Regions from separate parts of the Nonomuraea sp. NPDC049141 genome, predicted to be linked through region 1. Evidence: riboswitches for the same ligand, from Rfam matches in the RefSeq annotation. Region 1 holds a riboswitch; each other region holds the start of a gene.
The links. Region 1 has a riboswitch for glycine ahead of gcvT (glycine cleavage system aminomethyltransferase GcvT). Riboswitches for the same ligand answer to the same signal wherever they lie in the genome.
Positions count from the first base shown of each region.

Region 1 (3,267 bases):
GGTCTTCGGGCCGGTGGTGTCGGTGGTGCCGTTCGCGGACGAGGCGGAGGCCGTACGCATCGCCAACGACACGCGCTACGGCCTGAGCGGCTCCATCTGGACCCGCGACGTCGGCCGGGCGCTGCGCGTCGCGCGGGCCGTGGAGGCCGGGGCGCTGTCGGTGAACTCGCATTCGTCGGTCCGCCACTGGACGCCGTTCGGTGGCTTCAAGGAGTCCGGCCTCGGCCGGGAGCTGGGCCCGGACGCCCTCTCGGCGTTCACCGAGACCAAGAACGTCTTCATCTCAACGGAGTGAGCACATGCAGCGTTTGCACAACCGCGTCGCCGTGATCACCGGGGCGGCCGGCGGGATCGGCCTGGCCACCGCGCGCCGGTTCGCCGAGGAGGGCGCCAAGGTGGTCTGCGCCGACGTCGACGAGGAGGCGGGCACCAAGGCCGCCTCCGAGGTGGGCGGGATCTTCGTCAAGGTCGACGTGACCAGCGAGGAGGACGTCGTCCGGATGTTCCAGACGGCGTTCGACACCTATGGCTCCGTCGACATCGCGTTCAACAACGCGGGCATCTCGCCGCCCGATGACGACTCGATCCTGGAGACCGGCATCGAGGCGTGGCGGCGGGTGCAGGAGGTGAACCTGACCAGCGTCTACCTCTGCTGCAAGCACGCGATCCCGTACATGCGGCGCCAGGGGAAGGGCTCGATCATCAACACCGCGTCGTTCGTGGCGGTGATGGGCTCGGCGACGTCGCAGATCTCCTACACCGCCTCGAAGGGCGGGGTGCTGGCGATGTCGCGCGAGCTCGGCGTCCAGTTCGCGCGTGAGGGGATCCGGGTGAACGCGCTGTGCCCGGGGCCGGTCAACACGCCGCTGCTGCGGGAGCTGTTCGCGAAGGACCCCGAGCGGGCGGCGCGGCGCCTGGTGCACGTGCCGGTGGGACGCTTCGCCGAGGCGTCCGAGATCGCGGCTGCGGTGGCGTTCCTGGCCAGCGACGACGCCTCGTTCATCACCGGATCGGAGTTTCTCGTCGATGGGGGTATTTCGAGTGCGTACGTCACCCCTCTGTAGCAAGGGGATGTCGTGAAGCGGCCTGTCATCGGGATCACGTCCTATGTGGAGCCTGCCCGGTTCACCGTGTGGGACATGCCGGTCGCCCTGTTGCCGTATATGTACGTGGAGCAGGTGGTCCGGGCCGGCGGGCAGCCGGTGATCCTGCCGCCCGCCGGGGAGCCGGCCGAGCTGGTGGGACGGCTGGACGGGCTGATCCTGGCCGGTGGAGGCGACGTCTCGCCCGACCGGTATGGGCAGGAGCCGGATGAGCGGACCGGCTATATCCGGAAATTTCGCGATGCGGCGGAGTTTGCGGTGCTTGAGGCCGCTCTTGAGGCCGACGTGCCCTATCTCGGGATATGTCGGGGGATGCAGGTGCTCAACGTCGCGCTCGGCGGGACGTTGCACCAGCATCTGCCCGACGTGGTCGGACACACCGGGCACTCCCCCGCACCCGGCCAGTTCGGCCAGCTCCCCGTACGACCCGTGGCGGGCACCCGCGTCGCCAAGGCGCTCGGGGCCGTGCCGGAGGACGTGCCGCACTACCACCACCAGGCCGTCGATCGGCTCGCTCCCGGGCTGGCCCTGGCCGCCGTGGCCGATGACGGCACGATCGAGGCGGTGGAGTTGGAGTCCCGGACGTTCGCCGTGGCCGTGCAGTGGCATCCGGAGGCGGCGAAGGACTGCGCGCTGTTCGAGGCACTCATCGCCGCCTGCTGAACGCTCGCGCCGCCGCCAGGCCCGTTCGCCATGAAATGGCGGGATCCGCACGCGACAACTCCCCCATAACGGCACTAGGCTTGCCGCATCACCGACGAAACCGTGCGGGAGAGCGTCCTGGCATCCGGCCAGGACCCCTGAAGGAGCAAGCCCTCCCCGCGAACCTCTCAAGGTAAAGGACCGCACGGACGAGGTGTCCTCTGGAAAGCAGGCCTGGCGGCCTCGCCGAAGGTGAAAGTCCGGCAAAATCCGGGCGAAGCTCTCAGGCACCGATGACAGAGGGGGAGGATCCCTGCATCCGATCCTGCCCTGAGGTGCGCATATGTCACGTCCCACACCGCTTCGAGACGTCCATGAGAGCCTCGGCGCGACCCTGACCGATTTCGCCGGGTGGCTGATGCCGCTCCGCTACGGCAGCGAGTCCGCCGAGCACAACGCCGTCCGCCAGGCGGCCGGGCTGTTCGACCTCTCCCACATGGGCGAGATCTTCGTGACCGGGCCGCAGGCCGGCGAGGCGCTCGACTACGCGTTGGTGGGACACCTGTCGGCACTCGCGCCCGGCCGGGCCCGCTACACCATGATCGTGAACGAGCGTGGCGGGGTGCTGGACGACCTGATCGTCTACCGGCTGGGGGACGAGGAGTTCATGGTTGTGGCTAACGCCTCCAACTATGAAAAAGTCGGGGAAGAGCTGAAAAATCGCGCCAAGTCGTACAACGCGGTGGTTGAGGATCGCTCGGAGCAGTACGCGCTGATCGCCGTGCAGGGGCCGCGCGCGCAGGAGATCCTCGCCACGCTCACCGACGCCGACCTCGCCGGGCTGAAGTACTACGCGGGCCTGCCCGGTCTGGTCGACGGGCGGCAGGCGCTCATCGCGCGCACGGGCTACACGGGTGAGGATGGTTTCGAGCTGTTCGTGGCCAACCAGGACGCCGTGCCGCTCTGGCACGCGCTGACCGAGGCCGGCCGTACGCACGGGCTGCGACCGGCGGGTCTGTCCAGCCGTGACACGCTCAGGCTCGAAGCAGGCATGCCACTGTACGGCAACGAGCTCGGCGTGGAGCTGACCCCGTTCGACGCGGGGCTGGGCAGAGTGGTGAAATTCGACAAGCCGGGCGACTTCGTCGGCAGGTCGGCGCTGGAGGCGGTCAAGGACACGCCACCACGGCGCCGGCTCGTCGGCCTGGTCGCGCGGGGGCGCCGGGTGCCACGCCATGGATACCCGGTGACCAAGGACGGCGCCGTCGTCGGCGAGGTCACCAGCGGGGCTCCCTCCCAGACTCTGGGCAAACCCATCGCGATGGCCTACGTCGACCACGGGGCCGAGGCAGGTCTGGCCGTGGACATCCGGGGCAGCCATGAACCTATGGACCTCATTGAGCTGCCCTTCTACAGGAGGAACAAGTGAGCAACATCCCTGACGACCTGAGCTACACCAAAGAGCACGAGTGGGTCGCCGGCCTCGACGACGGCATCACCGTGACCATCGGCATCACGGCCT
Region 1 covers NZ_JBEZDR010000002.1:656,881-660,147, reverse strand. Annotated here, with positions in the region: gene AB0B91_RS07880 (aldehyde dehydrogenase family protein) at 1-295, shown strand, start outside; gene AB0B91_RS07875 (3-oxoacyl-ACP reductase) at 300-1,064, shown strand; gene AB0B91_RS07870 (gamma-glutamyl-gamma-aminobutyrate hydrolase family protein) at 1,077-1,766, shown strand; glycine riboswitch at 1,862-1,959, shown strand; gene gcvT (glycine cleavage system aminomethyltransferase GcvT) at 2,089-3,174, shown strand; gene gcvH (glycine cleavage system protein GcvH) at 3,171-3,267, shown strand, end outside.

Region 2 (3,267 bases), on a different contig from region 1:
CGAAGCCACGGCCATCGCGCTGGCCCAAGCGGAGGAGCCTCCAGCCCGTCCGCTCACGCACGACCTGTTCAGGGACGTGCTGAGCGCTCTTGGCGTGGGTCTGCGCGCGGTCAACATCGTTGCGCTGCGTGACGGGATCTTCTTCGCCGATCTGGTGTTCTCCAACGGCGTAGAGGTGAGCGCGCGCCCGTCCGACTCGATCGCGCTCGCGCTCCGCACCGGAGCGCGTATCTTCGCCAGCGAAGAAGTCGTCCAGGAAGCCGGGGTGATCATCCCGGACGACCAGGAGGATGAGGTGGAGAAGTTCAGGGAGTTCCTTGACACGATCACCCCCGAAGACTTTGGCCGGGCGGGGTAGGTATTTCAGTGCATTTACGCTTCACGACGCGCCGAGCCGGATCGTTGACTGCGCATGGTCACGGTCCTACGGTGCAAGTGAAACCCGTGGTCGCGCTTTTACGAACCCCCAGATCAGGCCACGGGATGAGAGAAAGCCGGAGGTCCGCGTGGCGGTCAGCAGCGGCGAGGGAAAGACGACCGGCCAGGAAGATCCGGTGCGGCGTGAGAGTGCGCGGCAGCGTGCCGGAGAGCAGGGGCTGCTCTTCGACGAGCAGCCCGCGTCGCTGCCGGCAGACATCGGATACCGTGGCCCGACGGCGTGCGCGGCGGCCGGCATCACCTACCGGCAGCTCGATTACTGGGCGCGCACGGAGCTGGTCCAGCCGACGATAAGAGCCGCGCACGGCTCGGGCTCGCAGCGGCTCTACAGCTTCCGCGACATCCTGGTGCTCAAGGTCGTCAAGCGGCTCCTCGACACCGGAGTCTCCCTCCAGCAGATCCGTACGGCCGTACAACATCTGCGTGACCGCGGGGTGGGCGACCTCGCGCAGATCACGCTCATGAGTGACGGCGTCAGCGTCTATGAGTGCACCTCGGCCGACGAGGTGATCGATCTGCTCCAGGGCGGCCAGGGCGTGTTCGGCATCGCGCTCGGCCGGGTCTGGCGAGAGGTCGAGGGCTCCCTCGCGGAGCTGCCGGGGGAAAGGGCGGCGGTCGAGGACAGCGTCCCGGCCGACCACCCCGCTGACGAGCTGGCCCAGCGGCGGCGCGCGCGCCGCATAGGGTAGCAATTGGGTAGTAACCTGTAGAGCGCAAGGCTGATAACCCCATGCGGGAGAGTCCCCGGGCTGGTTCCCGGGGCGCCGAAGGAGCAACCCTCCCCGGAATCTCTCAGGCACCTGTACCGCGCGGGGTAGGCAACTCTGGAAAGCAGGTGCGCCCGCCAGGCGCACCTCACCGACGGTGCAAGCCCACATGGGGTGAAGCTCTCAGGTCGCCATGACAGAGGGGGAGATCCGGCACTCGCCCGCGCCCTGGCGCCGGTCTCCAAAGCCCTCGGGAGGCACCTCGCATGACCGATCTGTCAGTTCCGCCGTTCTCGACCCGGCACATCGGCCCGTCCGAACCCGAGCAGCAGCGCATGCTCGAGGCCGTGGGTTTCGAGTCCGTGGCCGACCTGGTGGCGGTGGCCGTCCCGGAGTCCATCAGGATCAAGGACCGGCTCGCCCTGCCCGCCGCGGCCAGTGAGACCGAGGTCATCGCCGAGCTGCGGGCCATCGCGGGCCGCAACCGGGTGCTCACCTCGATGATCGGCCTGGGCTACCACGACACGATCACCCCTGCGGTGATCCGCCGCAACCTGCTGGAGAACCCGGGCTGGTACACCGCCTACACCCCCTACCAGCCGGAGATCTCGCAGGGCCGCCTGGAGGCGCTGCTCAACTTCCAGACCGTCGTCACCGACCTGACCGGACTCGCCGTCGCGGGCGCCTCGCTGCTCGACGAGAGCACGGCCGCCGCCGAGGCGATGACACTGGCCAGGCGCGCGGGCAAGTCCAAGAGCCAGGTGTTCGTCGTCGACGCCGACGCGCTGCCCCAGACCAAGACGGTGCTGGCCACCCGCGCCGAGCCGCTGGGCATCACGCTCGTGGAGGACACGCTCGACGGGGAGCTGCCCGAGTGCTTCGGTGTGCTCGTCCAGTACCCGGGCGCCTCCGGCCGGCTGCGCGACTTCCGCGCCGTGGCCGAGCGGGCGCACGCGGCCGGCGCGCTCGTCGTGGCCGCCGCCGACCTGCTCGCGCTCACCCTGGTCACCGCGCCCGGCGAGCTCGGCGCCGACATCGCGATCGGCTCCTCGCAGCGCTTCGGCGTGCCGTTCGGCTTCGGCGGGCCGCACGCCGCCTACATGTCCGTACGCGAGGGACTGCAGCGGCAGATGCCCGGCCGCCTCGTGGGCGTCTCCGTCGACGCCGACGGCGCGCCCGCCTACCGGCTGGCCCTGCAGACCCGCGAGCAGCACATCAGGCGCGAGAAGGCCACCAGCAACATCTGCACCGCGCAGGTCCTGCTCGCCGTCATCGCCGGCATGTACGCCGTCTACCACGGGCCCGACGGGCTGCGCCGCATCGCCGCCCGCGTCCACCGGCACGCCGCGGCGCTGGCCGAGTGCCTGCGCCGGGGCGGCGTCGAGGTCGTGCACCGCGAGTTCTTCGACACCGTGCTGGCCAGGGTGCCCGGCCGGGCCGCCGAGGTCGTACGGCAGGCCGCCGAACGCGGCGTCAACGTGTGGCAGGCCGACGCCGACCACGTCTCGGTGGCCTGCGACGAGAAGACCACGGCGGCCGACCTCGAGCAGGTCGCCGCCGCCTTCGGCGCCAGTGGGCCGGTGGCCGGCCTCCTCGCCGACGAGGGACTGGACACGCTGCCCGGCTCGCTGACCCGCGAGTCCGGCTACCTCACCCACCCCGTCTTCCACAGCCACCACTCCGAGACCGCGATGCTGCGCTACCTGCGCAGGCTCCAGGACAAGGACATCGCGCTCGACCGCTCCATGATCCCGCTCGGCTCCTGCACGATGAAGCTGAACGCGACCACCGAGATGGAGCCGATCACCTGGCCGGAGTTCGCCGGGATCCACCCCTACGCGCCCACCGCGCAGGCCGAGGGCTACCGCCACCTCATCGAGACCCTGGAGGAGTGGCTGGCCGAGGTGACCGGCTACGACGCGGTCTCCATCCAGCCGAACGCCGGCTCCCAGGGCGAGTTCGCCGGGCTGCTCGCGATCCGGGCCTACCACCGCGACCACGGCGACGACCACCGCGACATCTGCCTCATCCCGTCCTCCGCGCACGGCACGAACGCGGCCAGCGCCGTCATGGCCGGCATGCGCGTCGTGGTCGTGGCCTGCGACTCCGAGGGCAACGTGGA
Region 2 covers NZ_JBEZDR010000019.1:151,198-154,464, reverse strand. Annotated here, with positions in the region: gene AB0B91_RS44520 (bifunctional nuclease family protein) at 1-358, shown strand, start outside; gene AB0B91_RS44515 (MerR family transcriptional regulator) at 507-1,127, shown strand; glycine riboswitch at 1,162-1,256, shown strand; gene gcvP (aminomethyl-transferring glycine dehydrogenase) at 1,412-3,267, shown strand, end outside.
Region 2: another riboswitch for glycine. It lies ahead of gcvP (aminomethyl-transferring glycine dehydrogenase); the one in region 1 lies ahead of gcvT (glycine cleavage system aminomethyltransferase GcvT).

Region 3 (3,267 bases), on a different contig from region 1:
CTCACCCGCGAGCTACCCGTATTCATGTCCTACCAGCCCGACCTGAAGGCCCTGGAGACGGTCACGATCCCGTGGTGCCTGGCCACCGGCCACGACAGCGTGGGCCGCCCCTACTACCGGCCCGCGCACGTCCTGAGCGAGCGCTTCGGGGTGCCGTGCCAGGAGTTCCCCGGCGGGCACACCCCGTACCAGACTCACCCACGGGAGTTCGCCGACCTCCTCACCACGATCCTGGACGGCTTCGACCACCCGAAGACCTGACGCCAGGCGGGGGGCCGAGTACAGCAGAGTGCTCGGAGCGGTCGCTTCACAAGTTCGGGTAGAGCGGGAATTTCGCCGTCAGGGTGGCGATCCGGGAGCGCAGGTCGGCCAGTAGCCGGCCGGTGGGCGGGGTGACCAGGGTGGTCGCGATGATGTCGGCGACCTCGGCGAACTCCGCGGGGCCGAATCCGCGTGTGGCGAGCGCCGGCGTGCCGATGCGCAGACCGGAGGAGATCATCGGAGGCCGCGGGTCGAACGGGACGGCGTTGCGGTTGACGGTGATGCCCGCAGCGTGCAGCCGGTCCTCGGCCTGGCGTCCGTCGAGGTCGGAGTGGCGCAGGTCGACAACGAGGAGGTGAACCTGGGTACCGCCGGTCAGTACGGAGATGCCGGCCGCGCGGACGTCGTCGGCGAGCAGCCGTTCGGCGAGGACGCGGGCGCCATCGAGGGTGCGGCGCTGCCGGTCGCGGAACTCCTCGGTGGCGGCCAGCTTGAACGCCACCGCCTTGGCGGCGATCACGTGCTCCAGGGGGCCGCCCTGTTGTCCGGGGAAGACGGCGGAGTTGACGCGTTTGGCGAGTTCGGCGTGATTGGTGAGGATCACTCCGCCGCGCGGGCCGCCGAGGGTCTTGTGCGTGGTGGTGGTGACGACGTCCGCGTACGGCACCGGGTCGGGGTGCAGGCCGGCCGCCACGAGTCCGGCGAAGTGCGCCATGTCCACCATCAGGTACGCGTTCACGCGGTCGGCGATCCGCCGGAACTCAGCGAAGTCCAGGTGCAGCGGGTACGCCGACCAGCCGGCGACGATCAGCTTGGGCAGGTGTTCGAGGGCGAGCCGTTCGACCTCGGCCATGTCGAGGCGGAAATCGGTGTCGCGCACATGGTAGGGCACGGCGTTGTACAGCTTTCCGCTGAAGCTCAGCCGCATCCCGTGGGTGAGATGCCCGCCGTGCGCCAGGTCGAGGCCGAGGATCGTGTCGCCGGGATCGAGCAGGGCGGACATCGCAGCCGCGTTCGCCTGGGCGCCGGAGTGGGGCTGGACGTTGGCGAACGCGGCGCCGAAGAGCCGCGTGACCCGGCTGATCGCGAGCCGCTCCATGACGTCGACGTGCTCGCAGCCACCGTAGTAGCGGCGGCCGGGGTAGCCCTCGGCGTACTTGTTGGTCAGGACGGAGCCCTGTGCCTGCATCACCGCGAGCGGAGCGAAGTTCTCGCTCGCGATCAGCTCCAGGGTGTGCCGCTGCCGGTCCAGTTCCGCGGCGACGGCCCGGTAGATCTCCGGGTCGAGCTCGGCCAGAGACTGGTTGTGGGCACTCGACATGGTGGAGGCTCCTCCCTCGGTCAGGCGCCGCTCGGTCGCGGCGCCACGGCTGGGTGACCTCCCCGCTCTGTCATCGGTACCTGAGAGTTTCACCGCGTGAACGGTTTGCACCATGGGTGCAGGACCGGGGTCCTGGCTTTTCAGAGTTCGCCTCGCCGGAGCGGTCATGGGGCCTGAGAGTTTCTGGGGAGAGTTGCTCCTTCGGCGCCTCACCGCGACAGGCAGGCGAGGGCTCTCCCGCTCCGGTGGAAACGGCGCGATATTCAGTTGGTTAGGAACTATGCGAGTTCATCACTATAGAAGGTGCTGAAGGAACTGACCGGTTCTCGCGGGGTGCGGTGCCGATTGAGGTGGTGGTCGGGGTCGGCATGCCCCAGTGCGAGCCCGCAGACGATGAGGTGGTCCTCGGGTATGCGCAGGTGTTCGCGCAGCACCGGATAGAAGTCGATGAACGACGCCTGCGAGCAGGTGTCCAGACCTGCCTCCCGCGCCGCGAGCATGAGCGCCTGCAGGAACAGGCCGGCGTCCACGAGTGCCCCCAAGAGGGGGTGCCGGCTGACGGTGAGGATGATCCCGACCGGTGCGCCGAAGAACTCGTAGTTGCGCCGGTGATGGCTGAGCCTGCCCGCCGTGTCCTCCGGGCTGAACCCGAGCGTGTCGCGGTACAGCCCCTCCCCGAAACGGCGTCGTCGTGACCGGTACGGCTCCGCCCACTCGTCGGGCCGGGGCTGGTACGGGTATTCGGTCTCCGGCACCCGCTCGCCGTCGTCGTGCGCGCGGAGGACCGCGGCGCTGAGGCGACGCTTGGCCGCACCGGTGATGACGTGCACGTGCCAGGGTTGGGTGTTGGCGTTGCTGGCCGAACGAGCGGCCAGGGCCAGCAGCCGGTCGATCTCGGCCCGCGGAACGGCCTTCGGCAGGAAGGCGCGCACGCTACGACGGCCGAGCAGCGCCTCCTCGACTGTCGCCGCGGACATCGTCAGTTCGTCCACGGGTCGCATGTCAGGCGGCGGGCGGGGTGATGTCGTACGAGATGCGCCCGGCGGGCAGGTAGAACAGGGCGATCAGCGCGCCCCCTTTGACCTCGGGGTAGTGGTGGCTGCTGGGCCCGGGCGCGGTCCAGCCCGCGCCCGTCCATCCTCGCGGGCCGATGAGCCGGGCGCCGGGGTCGAGCGGGACGACGACGTTGAGCTCGCCGTAGGGATGCTGATGGTACTGCCCGCGGTAGGGCTCCTGGCTGTCCATGTACACGGCCGTGATGCTGAAGTAGTTCAGTTCCTCGCTCGGTTCGGCGATCCGGCTGCGCCGGTACTTGGGGCCGTCGACTTCGATGTTGGCCGCCCACCCGTCACGGACGCCGTCGGTGATCATGCGAGCGAGGTCGTCGTACAACGGCGTGCCCGGGCCGTAGGTCTCGTTGAGCCAGATCTCGAGGTCCTCGCCGGCGGTGCGGTTCTTGATCTCGTCGAGGAACGGGATGCTGCGCTCGATCAGGTCTTGCGGGGAGGTCATGGAAACTCCTTTCGTTCGATTGCCGCACAGAGGTTCAACGGATACTGTGAGGCGGAGCTGTGGTGATCGGGAGGGATAGCGGCATGGGACGTCTGGCGGACAAGGACCGCGCGGAGCGGCAGGAACGTCAGCTCGCGAACGCGCCGAACGCGGCGGACTTCTCCGAGGCGCTG
Region 3 covers NZ_JBEZDR010000018.1:103,694-106,960, forward strand. Annotated here, with positions in the region: gene AB0B91_RS43070 (alpha/beta hydrolase) at 1-261, shown strand, start outside; gene glyA (serine hydroxymethyltransferase) at 308-1,582, opposite strand; glycine riboswitch at 1,734-1,832, opposite strand; gene AB0B91_RS43080 (nitroreductase) at 1,861-2,574, opposite strand; gene AB0B91_RS43085 (DUF4863 family protein) at 2,585-3,094, opposite strand; gene AB0B91_RS43090 (IclR family transcriptional regulator C-terminal domain-containing protein) at 3,178-3,267, shown strand, end outside.
Region 3: another riboswitch for glycine. It lies ahead of glyA (serine hydroxymethyltransferase); the one in region 1 lies ahead of gcvT (glycine cleavage system aminomethyltransferase GcvT).